One region of the Heyndrickxia vini genome, then DNA from elsewhere that is predicted to be linked to it. Evidence: riboswitches for the same ligand, from Rfam matches in the RefSeq annotation. Region 1 holds a riboswitch; the other holds the start of a gene.
The links. Region 1 has a riboswitch for cyclic di-GMP ahead of I5776_RS08760 (anti-repressor SinI family protein). Riboswitches for the same ligand answer to the same signal wherever they lie in the genome.
Positions count from the first base shown of each region.

Region 1 (4,921 bases):
CAACTAGTTCTCCGTTTTGTAGTAAATCTTCAATTTCAGCAATCACTTCAGGTGAATGACAATCAATGACACCTATCAAATCAAGTCCTTTAGGAAGTTTTGCCGCGCGTAAAATATTGGTAAGTGTCAATGTTTTTGAAGCTGTTATTTTAACAGGTTTCCCTGTTTTTGTTCGTCCGATATGAATATGCAGATCAACAAAGTACTTATTCAATTCTTTTTCGCCTCTTTTAATTGTAAATATTGGATTGCATATGCTGTTTTCGCATCACAAATCTTTTGTTGTTCGACTAATTTGACTGCTTCTTCCAAGGTAACCTCCATCAACTCCACAAATTCGTCTTCATCTGCACTTTTTGGATGCTCTTTCTTTTTTAACCCTTTTGCAAAATAGAGATGTAATATTTCATCGGCAAATCCCGGTGCTGTGTAAAAGGAGATGATGTGTTCTAAAGCTTCACACTCATAGCCTGTTTCTTCTTCTAATTCTCTTGCTGCAGTGATAATCGGCTCCTCTCCCGGCTCTAATTTACCAGCAGGAATCTCAATTATTGCCTTATCCATTGGTTTTCGAAATTGTTCAACTAAAATAATTTTATTTTGATTGGTGACAGCTAGGACAGCAACTGCTCCTGGATGTTTAATGATTTCACGTTTTGATGTTTTTCCGTTTGGAAGTTCAACTTCATCAACTTGTAAATGAACCACTTTTCCTTCAAATATTTTTTCGGTCTTCAATGTTTTTTCGGTGAATTTATGCATTTTATCTGCTCCCTGTTCTAATCTTGGACATTATTCATACATTTTAACACAAAAAGAAAAATGCGAAAAAATCTACCGAAAATTCTTCAAGGAGCGGATACGAATGAAGATTTATATTCAACCAAAAGGGGTAATTTTGAGCGGTAAAGCTTGGGAAATTAGAGAGAGTCTTAAATTTTATGCGAAAAAGCATAAGTATGTTAGTGATTGGATAAAAAAAACAGGACAGTAACAATTAGTGGTTTTCCGCACTTTTTTTCGATAGAATAAGTTCTACTAGTGAAAGAAAGGACTAATTTTTCATGAATAAAAATCAATTAGGAACTTCCGAATTATTTGTATCAGAGTTAGGGCTCGGTTGTATGTCCTTAGGGACCAATGAACGAACCGCAAAGGAGATTGTGAAAGCAGCTATTGATGAAGGAATTAATTATTTTGATACTGCCGATTTATATGACTTTGGATTAAATGAAGAAATTGTTGGAAAATCATTAAAATCTGTTCGTGATCAAGTCATTATTGCAACAAAGGTAGGAAATTGCTGGACTGATGATAAAACAAGTTGGAATTGGGATCCTTCCAAAGCTTATATTAAAGAAGCGGTGAAAAATAGTCTTCACCGTCTGCAGACGGATTATATCGATTTATATCAATTGCACGGTGGCACAATTGAGGATCCTATTGATGAAACTATCGAAGCATTCGAAGAACTCAAAAAGGAAGGATTAATCAGATATTACGGCATCTCCTCCATTCGCCCAAATGTCATCCGTGAATACGTGCAAAAATCGAGTATTGTAAGTGTTATGGTCCAATATAGTTTATTAGATCGTCGTCCAGAGGAAGACATACTCCCTCTTTTAAAAGAACACGCTGTTAGTGCTGTGACTAGAGGACCTGTTGCGAAAGGGATATTAAGTGAAAGAAGCTTTGAAAAGATTTCGGACAAAGGGTATTTAGATTATTCGTATCATGAATTAGTTGAAATAATGAAAGAAATCAAAAATAAATTATTGATGGGAAACCGCAATATGACTGAACTTGCTCTACAATACAATTTATCGAATAGTTCTGTAGCTTCTGTGATTACCGGTGCCAGCAATATTGAGCAAATTAGAGAAAATGCCAAAGCGGTTCAGAAAAACCCCCTAACAAAAGAAGAACGCGAATTATTGGTTAAATTGACTAAACAACAGAAATACACCGCCCATAGATGATTAGAGACATTCTCAAAAAGACGTTTTTATAAATAAACAGAATAATCTCAAAAAACATTTCAACAACTTTATGTGATTTTCGACAAAATATATTACTTTCGAGTATTATTTTTATGAGTAATAGTCTTTAAAACTACCTAAAAAATCTAGTTAATCGACTTTTATTTACATCAAAATACAAAATTATTTGATTTTCTACAATTTTTTTATTCCATACGCCGCAAATAAACGCATTTTCGACATCGACAAATTATACGAGTATCTTATTTTCTAATCCTATATACTCACATTTGTAGGGAGTAGACTATAAGTAATAGTAAAAATGAAAGCAATTCTTATCAGAAAAGGGCAAACCTATTGAAAAATGGGGACGCAAAGTCACAGATCTAAGGATTGGGACATAGAGAAACCCTTTGTCCCAGCTATGGTGGCTGGACTACCTAAATACTATCGTATTTTAGGGGGATAAAAATGGAAAATCAAAAGGTTGATGGATTGTCGTTAGATCAAGAATGGGTGAACTTAATTTTGGATGCAATTGACATGGGGATGAGTATTTCCGATATTAAAGAATACTTTTCAAAAAATAAACTGGAGGTTAAATTTTAAAAATTGATACATAGTTCATATCGTGCACGTTTTTTTTGTTCTAAATATGAAACAATTCCTTCGCTATATGTTATAATAAATCGAAGGAAGGTGAGATGTGTATGATTGGTCAACGTATTAAAAATTTTCGACTTCAAAAACAATTATCTTTATCAGAACTTGCAGAAAAGGCTGGAGTTGCAAAATCATATTTAAGCTCCATTGAGCGAAATATCCAATCCAATCCTTCTGTTCAATTTCTTGAAAAAATTGCTGCTGTTTTAGGAATTTCCGTTAATTCCTTATTACATGAGGAAATCGAAGCGACTGATGCAATCGAACTTGACTCAGACTGGGAACTTCTCGTCCGGGAAGCAATGAATTCAGGTGTATCGAAAGATGAATTCCGTGAGTTTTTAGAATTTAATAAATGGAAATTAAATAATCATAAATAAAAGCGTTCATTCAGATGAACGCTTTTTATATTTTTACAATCCAATATATATGAAGTGAAAAAACAAATGAATAGACTACAACGGCCGTATACGTCGTGTATTTCACTATGTTTTTTGTAGGTATTTTGTTTGCATAAAGAAAACTATATAATAGGAAGGAAAACGACAATTTCACTAGTAAGAACAAGAATGGGTGTTGATTGTAAATATAGCCCATTAACGGGTTTGCCTCTTGTATCAAATCTAATTTTAGACCAATAAACGATATGACTGCGTCGATGATATTTAATGCTGCCAAACAATGAAAGGCAACAAGATTAAGTCCATATAATTGTGTAAAAAGAAAAGAGTCATTTTAATCCCTCTTGGAAACAATGTTTTCAACGACGATAAACAATGAAAAGAGGAATATAAAATGACCCAATTACAGTTTAACCTAGATATGGATCTTTTAAAAGAATCTGTTTTGAATTCCAATATTGACGCAGTTATTAAATCAGCGATTGTTTTAGTTTTAAATGAGTACATGGAAAAGGAAAGAGATGATTATTTACATGCGGACGCTTATGAACGCTCTCCTGAACGTCTAGATTACCGCAATGGCTACTATGAAAGAGAACTAACCATGAGTATCGGTAAAATAAAACTAAGAGTGCCTAGAACTCGAAATGGGGAGTTTTCATCTTCCGTTTTTGAAAAATATTCTCGGTGCGACCAGGCTTTAGTTCTCTCTATGCTGGAGATGGTTATCAATGGGGTTTCTACCCGTAAGGTTACGCACATAGTAGAACAACTTTGTGGCGAAAATATCTCGAAGTCATTCGTTTCTTCCCTTACTCAGAAGCTTGATCCTATCGTCAATGATTGGGCCAAACGGCCTTTAAATATAACATACTATCCATTTGTTTTTTTGGATGCAATGTATATAAAAGTTAGAGAACATAACCGTGTAGTCTCTAAAGCTGTTTATATTGCCACAGCTATTACGGATCACAAAAAGCGTGAAATACTTGGTCTAAGTGTAGATCACGCTGAAAGTTTTGAGAGTTGGAGCCATTTTTTTAAACAACTTAAATCACGAGGTCTTCAATCTCCAAAGTTAGTGATTTCAGATGCTCATCAAGGACTACAAAAAGCCATTCAACGAGAATTCATTGGAACTAGCTGGCAAAGGTGTAACGTACATTTTAAACGAAATATCATTGAAAGACTACCTAAAAAGACTCCGCCGATATTCGAATGATGATAAAGCGTATTTTTGAAGCGGTCACTATCGAAGACACCCGGAAATGTAAAGAGGAGCTGATGGATCAGTTTGGTGAAAATTCTAAGTATAAACAGGCACTCTCTATTTTAGATGAAGGGTTCGAAGATACCATTCAATACATGGAGTACCCGGAAGATATACGATGCCACATTCGTAGTACAAATTCTCTTGAACGTTTAAACCAAGAAGTACGTCGAAGAGAAAGAGTTATCCGTATCTTTCCAAATACACAGTCTGCTTTTCGTTTAGTTGGAGCTGTTTTAATGCATTATCAAGAGACCGTATATTCAAAACAAAAATCTATTAAGAGATAGCTATGTTTCATTTTTAAGGTAACTTCCATTCTTGGATTATTCCATATCCAGTCAAGGCTATCAAAGGAAAACCACCTTTGACACCCTTGACTGGATATGGAGTAAAAGACGCATGGAAGTTTCGCTCAAAAAATGTAAAGGGGAAGGATTAACCCCAAATATCATAACAGGTTGAAAACATTGTATAGGATTTTACACAATATTAAGGACTTGACTGGCAACAATCATAGAACCTCCCCATTTACACTTGTATTTTTCTTTTTTGGATATGAATAGTTGCGATGACTGTAATGATGACAAAATAAGCCCCGTAAATTG
Region 1 covers NZ_CP065425.1:1,756,941-1,761,861, reverse strand. The annotation lists gene I5776_RS08780 (endonuclease Q family protein) at 1-214, opposite strand, end outside; gene I5776_RS08775 (NUDIX hydrolase) at 211-762, opposite strand; gene mciZ (Z-ring formation inhibitor MciZ) at 866-994, shown strand; gene I5776_RS08765 (aldo/keto reductase) at 1,065-1,979, shown strand; cyclic di-GMP riboswitch class I at 2,317-2,423, shown strand; gene I5776_RS08760 (anti-repressor SinI family protein) at 2,451-2,588, shown strand; gene I5776_RS08755 (helix-turn-helix domain-containing protein) at 2,690-3,022, shown strand; gene I5776_RS08750 (DUF5658 family protein) at 3,048-3,320, opposite strand; partial or broken gene I5776_RS08745 (IS256 family transposase) at 3,438-4,603, shown strand; gene I5776_RS08740 (TVP38/TMEM64 family protein) at 4,845-4,921, opposite strand, start outside.

Region 2 (4,921 bases), 1.8 Mb from region 1:
TTTGTCATCACACGGAACGTCCCACCGTACACATCATCCGTTGCAATAATATGATCGCCTGATGAGAATAAATTCATCACAGCCGTTATCGCGGCCATCCCAGATCCGAACGCAAAGCCACGGGTACCATTTTCAATATCGGCAATCAATTTTTCCAATGATTCACGAGTTGGATTTCCCGTTCTTGAATATTCATATTTAAAATTACCTACTCCCTCTTGTTTGTACGTACTGACTTGATAGATAGGGGTCGAAACAGCTCCTGTATATGGATCACGGCTAATGCCGCCATGAATAAATTTTGTTTTCTTCTTCATCTTTTTTCTCACCTTTCATTGAATTGATATATCCCGCTACTTATATATCGCTCACTGCTATCGGGAAAAATGGTCACGATATTCGTTCCAGGTTTTGCTTGCCTCGCTTCTCTTAAGCATGCTTCTAAAGCAGCTCCTGAAGAACTTCCGACTAAAAGCCCCTCTTTTCGTGCAATCTCTGCTAAGCGAAAAAACGCATCCTCATCTGAGATCGTGTGAATCTCATCGAAATATTCCCGATCAATAAATGGCGGCAAAAATTCCATTCCTATCCCTTCTGTCCGATGCGAACCAGACTCCCCGCCATTTAAAATGGAACCTTCTGGCTCAACGATTACCGTTTTGATCTGTGGAAGCTTTTCTTTTAAAAAGCGGGAAGTTCCCATAAACGTTCCACCAGAACCCGCCCCCGCAACAAACACATCTATCTTTCCATCAAGAGCTTCGTAGATCTCTGGTCCTAAACTTTCATAATACGTATCTGGATTAGCGGAATTTTGAAATTGTCCTGGGTAATATGAATTAGGAATTTCTATTAAAAGCTCCTTCGCCTTCTCAATGGCACCTTGCATGCCCATATCCGTAGGTGTATTTACGACTGTTGCACCAAGTGCCCGCATAAGTGTTTGCTTTTCGATACTAAATTTTTGAGGTGTCACGAAAACCGCCTTTACCCCGAACTTGATAGCAGCCATCGCAAGGCCGACCCCCGTGTTACCAGCTGTCGGCTCAATAATGGTTCCACCCTTCTGCAGCTTCCCTTCATCTAATGCTCGTTTCAATAAATATTGACCTAAGCGATCTTTGACACTGCCTCCTGGATTAAAATATTCCAGCTTTGCAAATAAACGAACATTTTTCGGAAGTGAATAAGAAGTAATTTCAACTAACGGTGTATTTCCAATCAATTCACTGATATGCTTTGCATATTTCATTGCCTATCCCTCTTTTAGCCAATCATTCATTTTATTTAAGCTTTAGGTGCAATTACTGAATCTATTATTCTACTTTTTCGCCATTTATTAACCAGACAAATGGATTTAATTTCGTGAATGAGACGGAAAAGCCATTTTGATTAAAAATATCCTGTAAAACTGAAATTGTTGTATAGTACTCTCTTTCTAAATCTTCCGCCAATCGAAGGAAGTTTTTTCGCTTTGCATCTTGAATCATTTCCATCTTGGCATTCAAAGTTGCAAATACGGTATCGGCAAAAACAATTCTCCCACCATTATTTAACAACGTACTATATTTTTTAATCGCTTTCGCTTTCTCCTCATCTGTTAAGTGATGGAAAGCGTAAGTACTCACAAAAGTATCGATAGACTCTGATATCTTTGGAAATTCTAAAAAATCCCCATCCAAAATTTTTACGTATGGTATCTTTTTGCGAGCGATCTTTCGCATCCCTTCAGAAGGCTCCATACCATATACATTTAATCCTCTATTTAATAACTTCGCCGTTAAGTTTCCTGTTCCCACACCGAACTCAACAACGGTTCCGGAAGCATGTTCGGCGACTTTCGTTAATATTTCATCATAATGGATAAACACATCTTCATATTCCGGATCATTTCCGGAAACTGTATTGTCATAAGAAAGGGACCATTCATCAAAAAGCTCATTAAATTCTCTGCCCAAACTTAATTCCCTCATTTCCTATAAAATAACTATGAATTAACTTTAGCACGGAATAGGTGAAAGTGCAATTACTTGGATAAAAAATGGGCAATCATCCATAATGGGGGTCGTTTTCACTGGAATGGGATTATTACTATTTAAAAAGATTTTTTCAAAAGAGAGGGTAAAAAATGCCGGGGACATTGTCTCTCATCCTTTTCGGAGTACTATGAAAAGTCTATCAATTGATGTTTGTGAGCTCCAAGCTGACAAAATATAAGTCATTGGACATCACAAATGCGGAATGAGTGTAGAACATAACATTAAAATAATTAAAAAACATCCTTTATTATCAGATGATATTCCAGTGCAAGGTCTAGTTATCGATCCGGAAACAGGAAAATTAGATCTTGTTGTTGATGGATATAATAACTAACTAACCATTCCCTGCCTTGTGCAGGGAAATTTCCTTTTACTACTTATCTTTAAATACAATTCCTTGCAAAATATATTCAAAATAATGTTTAATGTTGGATTTCCGCTTTTTGATTATTTGAAACATATGCAGGAGCTCGAGTAATTGTGTGCGGCTTAGATGAGTAACCAAAACATTTATGATTGTTTCAGTATTCACCTCGAATAATTCTCCATCTTTTGTTCTAATCTTTAATCCCGATAATGGAGTAATATACATTTTTAACAAACCTTTTAATTGATTTAAACTAATTCGGACACTCGTATAATCCGTCGATGTATCCGTGTTAATCGAGGGTTTTTCCATTATAATCCTCCATTCTTAATAATGTTAAATAAGAATAGAAATAAAAAAACTATTCCTAAATAAGAAATAGCCAATAAAAATCTTTTCATGACTATTCGGTGGCTCGGCGATCATCATTCCTTAGAACCTTAGACCCGTAGCTTTGCGTCCCTAACTTTCGCAAGGTTTGCCATTATCGTAGTGTTGATATTTTGAAATTTTTAATACTATTCATTTTATTACTGTCCATAAATTTTATCAACAAATATTCATATTTTTCGACATTTATACATATTTCTGTCGAAAATTATTTGATAATTTTCAATTTTTAAGACAGTTATATTACTATATACTTATATTAAAACACTGGACGAGGGACCTATCCATGAAAAAAACTGCACAAATTGTGTTAATTTCTGTTTCAATCCTATTTTCCACTGGACAAGCTGTTATTACCCAGCATTTTCAATTTAGTGACATGATTGACGCTGTTATTGCGACTGTTATTGCCTGGTTTGTTGGTTGGCAGTATGATAAACTACAATACTTTGCAACACAAAAAAGAGAAAATGAAGCTTGTTACCGAAAATTAATTGATTGGTTGCCAAATCCGCTTTTCATTCATGACAATGAAATAATTATCTACGCAAATGAAGCGGCAATTTCAATGTTGAAAGCTACATCAAAACGTCAAATCATTTCTAAATCCATATACGATTTTATTGATAAGGAATATATTGATAGAGTAATTGAAAGGGTGCACCAAGTTAAGAAGAATGGGATGCCTCTTCCTAATATTGAACACAAATTGATTCGATTTGATGGGCAAACGATATTTTTTGATGCAACATCAGTATTATTGCGATATGAAGGAAAAGATGTCATTTTATCTATTGGTAAAGATGTAACCGATCAAAAAAAGCAAACCGATTCTCTCCTTCAAAAGTCGGAAAAACTAGCCATTGTCGGTCAAATGGCTGCTGGAATTGCACACGAAATTCGTAATCCACTTACCTCTATAAAAGGGTTCATTCAATTATTCCGTTCAAATACTTATCAAAAGGAGTATTATGACCTTGTACTAACTGAACTGGATCGAATTAATATTATTTTAGGTGAATTCCTTGTCCTGGCCAAACCTTCTGTAGTCGTATTTAAAGAAAATGATGTAAGAACATTAATCGAAGATGTTGTTACATTAATCAATACACAATCAATATTAAATAATGTTCAAATAAACGTTGATATGAATGAAAGTATACCCCGAATTTCTTGCGAAGAAACCCAACTAAAACAAGTCTTAATCAATATCTTAAAAAATGCCATCGAGGCAATGCCGAATGGTGGATTGATTGAAATCAAGGTCCAGGAAAAGCAAAAAGGGAAGCTCTCAATTTGTATTATTGATCAAGGAATCGGCATTCCTAAAGATCGTATTTCTACATTAGGGGAGCCGTTTTACACTACGAAGGAAAAAGGGACAGGGCTAGGACTTATGACATGCTATAGAATCATCGAAAGCCATAACGGAACCTTTCATATATCAAGTGAACTAAATAAAGGGACGACCGTGGAGATTACAATACCAACAATCAACCAGCCATATATACCGATAATGATTCAATAAGCGAAACAACTTATACTGTTGCTTTGCTTTTCTTTTGCATATATAAAAATAAATTAGCAATCCATTTCGACAACAAGAGTACAATTATATACCCTAAAAACAAATGAAAATAATTCATTCCTTTCATTAGAACAAGAAGATCCATTGCAACAAATATCGGTTTAATAATAAAAGATAAAATTAAACTAAGTCCTATGGAGCAAAGATAATAATTTTTCTTTTCGTTAATCGACCATTGGTAAACAAGCATAAATAACACCGGGATAAGAGCAGCATCTAAACCGAAACTTACAGGTATAAACGGAATCGCTTGAAACGGATATACCCATAATGAATTCCTAACACCAATTGTATCAATATAAGTGAACCAAACATGTACATTAAAACCATAAAATCCAATTTGAAGTGCCTTTTTTCGATCGATTAAAATGAATACACAGATTAACGGTACGACAAGCATAGCCATATGTAACCAAAATTGCCATGTATGGAAGTCTGAAAATCGATGCCAGTACTCCATAAACGTGTGGACTGCATGTTCCTGGGCATTTTCTACTTTTTCTAAGGATAGTCTTTGTTCCCCAGTCAATTTCCCCA
Region 2 covers NZ_CP065425.1:3,510,111-3,515,031, forward strand. The annotation lists gene I5776_RS17580 (bifunctional cystathionine gamma-lyase/homocysteine desulfhydrase) at 1-317, opposite strand, end outside; gene I5776_RS17585 (PLP-dependent cysteine synthase family protein) at 326-1,252, opposite strand; gene I5776_RS17590 (class I SAM-dependent DNA methyltransferase) at 1,317-1,958, opposite strand; partial or broken gene I5776_RS21480 (carbonic anhydrase) at 2,122-2,373, shown strand; gene I5776_RS17595 (hypothetical protein) at 2,413-2,718, opposite strand; cyclic di-GMP riboswitch class I at 2,813-2,899, opposite strand; gene I5776_RS17600 (ATP-binding protein) at 3,083-4,324, shown strand; gene I5776_RS17605 (CBO0543 family protein) at 4,335-4,913, opposite strand.
Region 2: it holds a riboswitch for cyclic di-GMP, as region 1 does, so the genes downstream of both, I5776_RS17595 (hypothetical protein) here and I5776_RS08760 (anti-repressor SinI family protein) in region 1, are expected to answer to the same signal.